Linked DNA regions of Chelatococcus sp. HY11. The protein of the gene in region 1 interacts with the protein of each later gene in a pairwise test. Links are inferred from orthologs where the notes say so. Each region holds a gene or a part of one and is shown on either strand. Other genes may lie near its edges.

Region 1 (3,672 bases):
AGTCGCGGCGCAGCGTTCCGTTGGTCAGGACGCCATTGGCCATTTCCGTAGGGCCGAACTTCGTCGCGCGAGCGGCGGGAACATCCGTGCGGATCACGCCGATGCCGGCTTCGGCCGCCTGGCGGGCGGCATCGACGAAGAACGTTGGAGCGGCCTGTGCCTCCTCGCCCTGCCGATAAAAGGACAGGAAGACGTAGAGGCCGTCGGCGAAGTGCCCGAAGACCGTCGTGTCCCGCTGTCCACCGAGCCCGTGCTGCCAGGTCTCGTAAGCGACATCGGAGGTCTTGAGGGCCGGTGCCGGATTGACGACGGTCACTGCCGGTTTCGCGAGCCGCACCCATATGGGAAGCGCCTGACCGAGCGCATCAACCGCCGGCGTCGGCTTAATGGTGTAGTCGAGAGGATCGCTGCGCTCTTCCCCGACTTCGGGAATGACGGGCTGCTCGAGCAGCTTGTGCGTCAGAAGTGCTCCCGTGGCGGCGGCCAGAAGTCCAAGCGCGATCAGCCCAACGTTGACGCGTTTGCTTGTCGTGGCCTGCCGGCGGCGTTGTCCTTCGGGGATCGCCCTGAGATGCACGCGGTGATGCGGGATGCCCGGGTGGTCCGGCCTGCCTGGGTGCGGGACGGGGCCCTGGCGGCGTACGGTCTTGAGAGGCACGCCCTTGGGCGCGGCGCGTTTGCCGGAGATAGCGTCGGCCAGTCGGGTAAATTCCGAATCCTCGTCCCAATTCGTATCGCCGTAACGAGAATTCATAGCGTGATCGAAATCCGTTGCTGTTGGTCCGGACGCGATAGCCGGGCGTCACCGTCCACTCATGCCACATCGACGCCACGACTTTGGACCCTCAACGTTGTTCACCCGTTATTGGTGCCCGCTTTTTGTCGCGGAGGGTGAACAAAAGATTGCGGATATTCCGATACGGATTGAGCGCCCGGTCGGGTTCGGGCGCCAGTGGCAAGTTGTGCAATCCACTCGTGATTTCATGCGCTCCCCCGTGCCGTTTCGCATCTGCCCTCTTGACAGGAGCCTCTGTCTGATGTTGCTCACCGTCAGACTTGAGCCGGATTGCGACGGAACAGCCATGGTGGCGCTTCACACCACGACGAAACGGAAAACCGTCACGACGGTCGCGAAAGCGACCGGCTGAGCCTCCGCTCGTTCCCCGTTCTCTCTCCCGCGGGGCGAGAGGACGGTGCCGCAAGGCGCCATAGGTGACGGGGAGAGAAGCGCAACAGGAGATGATGATGGGGTTCAAGGTCGCCGTGGTCGGCGCCACGGGCAATGTGGGCCGTGAGATGATGGAGATCCTCGCCGATCGGGCCTTTCCCGCGGACGAGGTTGTCGCTCTCGCGTCCCGTCGCAGCATCGGTCAGGAGGTCTCCTTCGGCGACAAGACGCTGAAGGTAAAGGATCTTGAGACCTACGATTTCTCCGATATCGATATCTGCCTGATGTCGGCCGGCGGTGCCGTGTCGAAGGAATGGTCGCCCCGGATCGGTGCCCAGGGCGCTGTCGTCATCGACAATTCCTCGACCTGGCGCATGGATCCGGACGTGCCGCTGGTGGTGCCCGAGGTGAATGCCGAGGCAGTCGCCGGCTTCACGAAGAAGAACATCATCGCCAATCCCAATTGCTCGACGGCGCAGCTCGTGGTGGCCCTGAAGCCCCTGCACGATCATGCTGTCATCAAGCGTGTCGTGGTGGCGACCTATCAGTCGGTCTCCGGCGCCGGCAAGGACGGCATGGACGAACTGTTCAACCAGACCCGTTCCATCTTCACCGCCGGCGAGCTCAAGACCACCAAGTTCACCAAGCGCATCGCCTTCAACCTGATCCCTCACATCGACGTGTTCATGGAGGACGGGTACACGAAGGAAGAGTGGAAGATGGTCGCCGAGACCAAGAAGATCCTCGACCCGAAGATCAAGCTGACGGCCACAGCCGTGCGCGTGCCGGTATTCATCTCTCATTCGGAAGCGGTCAATATCGAGTTCGAGAAGCCGATCACGGCTGACGAGGCCCGCGAAATCCTGCGTTCGGCGCCGGGCTGCGTCGTCATCGACAAGCATGAGGACGGCGGCTACATCACCCCGCATGAGGCGGCCGGTGAGGACGCGACCTATATCTCGCGCATTCGCGAGGATGGCACGGTGGAGAACGGCCTCGCGATGTGGGTCGTCTCGGACAACCTCCGCAAGGGCGCGGCGCTCAACGCGGTGCAGATCGCCGAGGCGCTGGTCAACCGCAAGCTCATCACGCCGAAGGCCAAGGCGGCCTAATATCGCGCCACAGGGTTGTCATCGAAAAAGCGCGGCTCCATGGCCGCGCTTTTTTGTTTTGATGAAGCTCGCCGCAATCGGAGCTCAGCCGGAGTTCATCGGCAGTCGAACAGGGAGGTCTTGCCGGGGTGGTCCGGGACGACGGCTTCGAAGACGCCGGTGGCCGGGTCGCGCACGAGAAGCTGCCCGCTCGCCACGCCGAAATAGGCGCCGTGCAGCTGGAGGCGGCCCTGATTCACCAGGATCTCGATGCACGGGAAGGTCATGAGATTGGCGAGGCTCATCTCGATCGCGGCATGTTCGAGCTTTGTCAGATAGGAACCGCGGTCGCCGGCGGGGGTGCCGAGCTTCTCTGCGGCGGGCGCTATCAGCGCCATCCAGTTGCCGATGAAGTTGCCGGGAGACAAAGGCTCGGCGTCATCGGCGAAGGCACGGATACCACCGCAGCTCGCATGGCCCAGCACGACGATATGCTTGACCCGGAGCGCCTGCACCGCGAATTCGAGCGCGGCGCTGGTACCGTGGAAGTCGCCGCCGGTCTCGTAAGGAGGCACCAGATTGGCGACATTGCGGGCGACGAAGAGCTCGCCGGGGCTGGCGTCGAAGATCACCTCCGGTGAGACACGCGAATCACAGCAGCCGATGACCATGACCTCCGGCTTCTGTCCCTTTTCCGCCAGCTGCTTGTAGCGGCTGCGCTCGCTGGGAAAACGGCTATCGAGAAAAGCCCGATAGCCTGCCGTGAGTTTCTCCGGAAACATTGTGGTCTCCTTTTTTTACGCAAACCGCCATGCCGGCCTACGGCCGGCACCGGAACAGCCGGGGTCAGTGACGGAAATGGCGATGGCGGGTGAAGACCATCGCGAGCCCGGCCCCGTCGGCCGCCTTGATGACCTCGTCGTCGCGCATCGAGCCGCCGGGCTGGATCACGGCGGTGGCGCCTGCCTCGGCGGCAGCCAAAAGCCCGTCGGCAAAGGGGAAGAAGGCGTCGGACGCGACCACGGACCCTTCGGCCAGGGAGCGCGGCAGGCCGGCGGTCCGGGCCGCCTCGGCCGCCTTCCAGGCCGCGATGCGCGAGGAATCGACGCGGCTCATCTGGCCCGCCCCCACGCCGACGGTCGCGCCGCCCTTGGCATAGACGATGGCATTCGACTTCACGTGCTTCGCGACACGGAATGCGAAGGTGAGATCGGCGCGTTCGGCTTCCGTCGGCGCGCGTTGCGTCACCACCTCGAGCTGCATGTCGTCGATGACGGCGTTGTCGCGCGCCTGAACGAGGAAGCCACCAGCCACCGTTTTGAAACCGAGGCCGGGCGCGCGCGGATCCGGCAGGCCGCCAGTCAGGAGAAGTCGCAGGTTCTTCTTCGCGGCGACAAGCGCGATCGCCTCCTC
Region 2 (2,724 bases), 870 kb from region 1 along the record:
TCGACTGGTACATGGAGGGCAAGATCAACATCGACGACCTGATCACCCACACCATGCCGCTCGATGAAATCAACACGGCCTTCGACCTGATGCATGAGGGCAAGTCCATCCGCTCCGTTGTCGTGTACTGACGGGGCCGCGTGATGACGCTCGAACTCGTCTCCAGCGCTCGCTCCTTCGGGGGCGAGCAGCGCGTCTACAAGCATCGCTCCACCGAAACCGGCACGGACATGCGCTTTTCCGCCTTCGTGCCGCCGCAGGCGGCAGCGGGCAAGGTGCCGGTTGTGTGGTTTCTCTCGGGCCTCACCTGCACCGAGGAGAACTTCACCGTGAAGGCCGGCGCCCAGCGCGTGGCGGCGGAACTCGGGCTCATGGTGATCGCACCGGACACCAGCCCGCGCGGGGAAGGCGTGCCGGATGATCCCAACGGCGCCTATGACTTCGGCCTCGGTGCGGGGTTCTATGTGGATGCCACCGTCGCGCCTTACGCGCGCAATTATCGCATGGCGAGCTATATCGCACGGGAACTGCCGGAGATCGTCGGTGCGGAACTGCCGGCCGATAGAACGCGGCAAGGCATCACCGGCCACTCCATGGGCGGGCATGGCGCCTTGACGCTCGCCCTGAAGAATCCAGGCCGGTTCAAGGCTGTGTCGGCTTTCGCGCCGATCGTCTCACCGCTGAACTGCCCGTGGGGCGAGAAGGCCTTGGGCGGTTATCTCGGCCCGGACAAGGCCGCGTGGCGCGCCTACGACTCCTGCGCCTTGATCGAGGATGGTGTGCGCGTCGCCGACATCCTGGTCGACCAGGGCATGGCGGACGGGTTCCTCGCGAACCAACTCAAGCCGGAGCTTCTTGAGGCGGCCTGCGCGAAGGCTCGCATTGCGCTGACGCTCCGCCGGCAAGAGGGGTATGATCACTCCTACTTCTTCATCGCCACCTTCATCGCCGATCACCTCAAGTGGCATGCGGAGCGGCTCAAGGCGTGAGCGCGGTGCGCCGTGAGGCGCCTCGCCGATCGGGATGGCCGGGAACAAGCCCGGCCATGACAAAGAGGCCATGACAAAGACAAGGGAAAGCGTTCTCTGAAGGGATGTCATCCCCGGCGGCGTAGCGCCGGGAAGGGGATCCAAGACCACGCGAGGCGAATTATAAGGTCCTGACAGTGTTCGTGGATTCCGGGTTCAAGCCTTCGGCTTGCACCGGAATGACCACAGCGGCACCGACCGTCAGGCGGCTTCAGCCCACCGTTTCGCGCTTGGCCGCCTTGGCGAATTTCTTCATCACGCGGTCGCGCTTCAGCTTCGACAGGTAGTCGATGAACAGAACACCGTCGAGATGGTCGATCTCGTGCTGCAGGCAGGTCGCGAGAATGCCCTCAGCCTCGATCTCCTGCGTCTTGCCATCGAGGTCCATGTAGCGCACGCGGATCTTCGCCGGGCGCTCCACTTCCTCATAATAGTCGGGAATCGAGAGGCAGCCTTCCTCATGAATGCTGAACTCCTCGTCCGATTCCCATGTGATCTCGGGGTTGATCACGACCATCGGCGCGCGCGGCTCATCCTTGCCGGCGACGTCGATGACGAGCAGACGCTTCATGATCCCGATCTGCACCGCGGCCAAGCCGATGCCCGGCGCGTCATACATCGTGTCCAGCATGTCGGCGGCGAGCGTGCGGATCTCGTCGGTGATCTCCGTCACGGGCTCGGAGGCGGTCTTGAGACGCTGGTCTGGGATAAGGACGATAGGTTTGATAGCCATGGTGCAGACTTGCGAGGGCCTTTTTTACAGGAGGCTGCGGACAAAGCTGTCGAGGCCGGAAAACGACAGCGTAACAGCCACATAATCACTTGCGCCGCAAGGGTCAATGTGTTCTTCTTTTGTTCGCATTGATGTCGAGGCGAGTCCCAGTTCCGCGATGAATCAGACCCTGTTTAACCTGGCAGGATATCCGCTCACCGCGGGTGAAGTCATTGTCGGCGCGGCGGGCGCGGCCGTTGTCATTTTGCTTTTGCTCGCCGTTTTCTTGGCGCGCACCAACCGCGAGCGCCGCGTCGAGGCCGCCGAGGCGGCGGAGCGAGCGCGGGAAATGGACGACAAGGTCGCGGAACTCAATCGTATCCAGGCGGAGATGACAGGCCGGCTGCAGACGATCGCCGAGATCTTCGGGTCCCGCCAGCAGGATTTCGCCCGCTTCGTCGCCGAGCGGCTGGACGGCCTCCAGCATCGCGTGGGCCAGGGGCTCGAGGTTTCGTCGCGGACGACGGGTGAGCATATCGCGCGCCTCAACGAGCGTCTTGCGGTGATCGACGCGGCCCAGAAGAACCTCACCAATCTGACCGGCGAGGTGGTCGGCCTCAAGGATATCCTCGCCAACAAGCAGGCGCGCGGCGCCTACGGCCAGGGCCGCATGGAGGCGATTGTCCGGGATGGCCTGCCCGCAGGGCACTATGCCTTCCAGGCGACACTGCGCAACGGCCGCCGGCCGGACTGCCTCATCCGCCTGCCGGGCGATCACCCCCTCGTCATCGATGCCAAGTTTCCGCTGGAGAGCTTTCTCGCTTTCCGTGGTGGCACGAACGACGAGATGCGCCGCGCCGCAGCGGCGCGGGTCAAGGCCGACGTCGCCACCCATGTGAAGGACATTGCCGAGAAGTATCTCGTGCCCGGCGAGACGCAGGATCTGGCGCTGCTGTTCGTGCCGTCGGAGGCGATCTATGCCGA

Evidence for each region.
Region 2: the proteins of KIO74_RS15750 (region 1) and KIO74_RS11825 interact in binary tests that used the Escherichia coli proteins (3 or more experiments, as listed by UniProt). The link is inferred for Chelatococcus sp. HY11 from one-to-one orthologs.

Annotation. Positions count from the first base shown.
Region 1 is NZ_JAHBRX010000001.1:3,452,932-3,456,603, forward strand. The notes cover bases 388-3,262. They hold KIO74_RS15750 (aspartate-semialdehyde dehydrogenase), read left to right. Parts: upstream 388-1,245; coding sequence 1,246-2,280; downstream 2,281-3,262. Other genes in these bases: KIO74_RS15745 (hypothetical protein), read right to left, coding at 388-754; KIO74_RS15755 (carbonic anhydrase), read right to left, coding at 2,376-3,041; purH (bifunctional phosphoribosylaminoimidazolecarboxamide formyltransferase/IMP cyclohydrolase), read right to left, coding at 3,106-3,262. In the rest of the region: more of KIO74_RS15745, read right to left, coding at 1-387; more of purH, read right to left, coding at 3,263-3,672.
Region 2 is NZ_JAHBRX010000001.1:2,583,509-2,586,232, reverse strand. It holds KIO74_RS11825 (peptide deformylase), read right to left. Parts: upstream 1,762-2,724; coding sequence 1,240-1,761; downstream 1-1,239. Other genes in the region: KIO74_RS11820 (DNA recombination protein RmuC), read left to right, coding at 1,919-2,724; fghA (S-formylglutathione hydrolase), read left to right, coding at 144-989; KIO74_RS11835 (S-(hydroxymethyl)glutathione dehydrogenase/class III alcohol dehydrogenase), read left to right, coding at 1-131. UniProt on the Escherichia coli protein: Removes the formyl group from the N-terminal Met of newly synthesized proteins. Requires at least a dipeptide for an efficient rate of reaction. N-terminal L-methionine is a prerequisite for activity but the enzyme has broad specificity at other positions.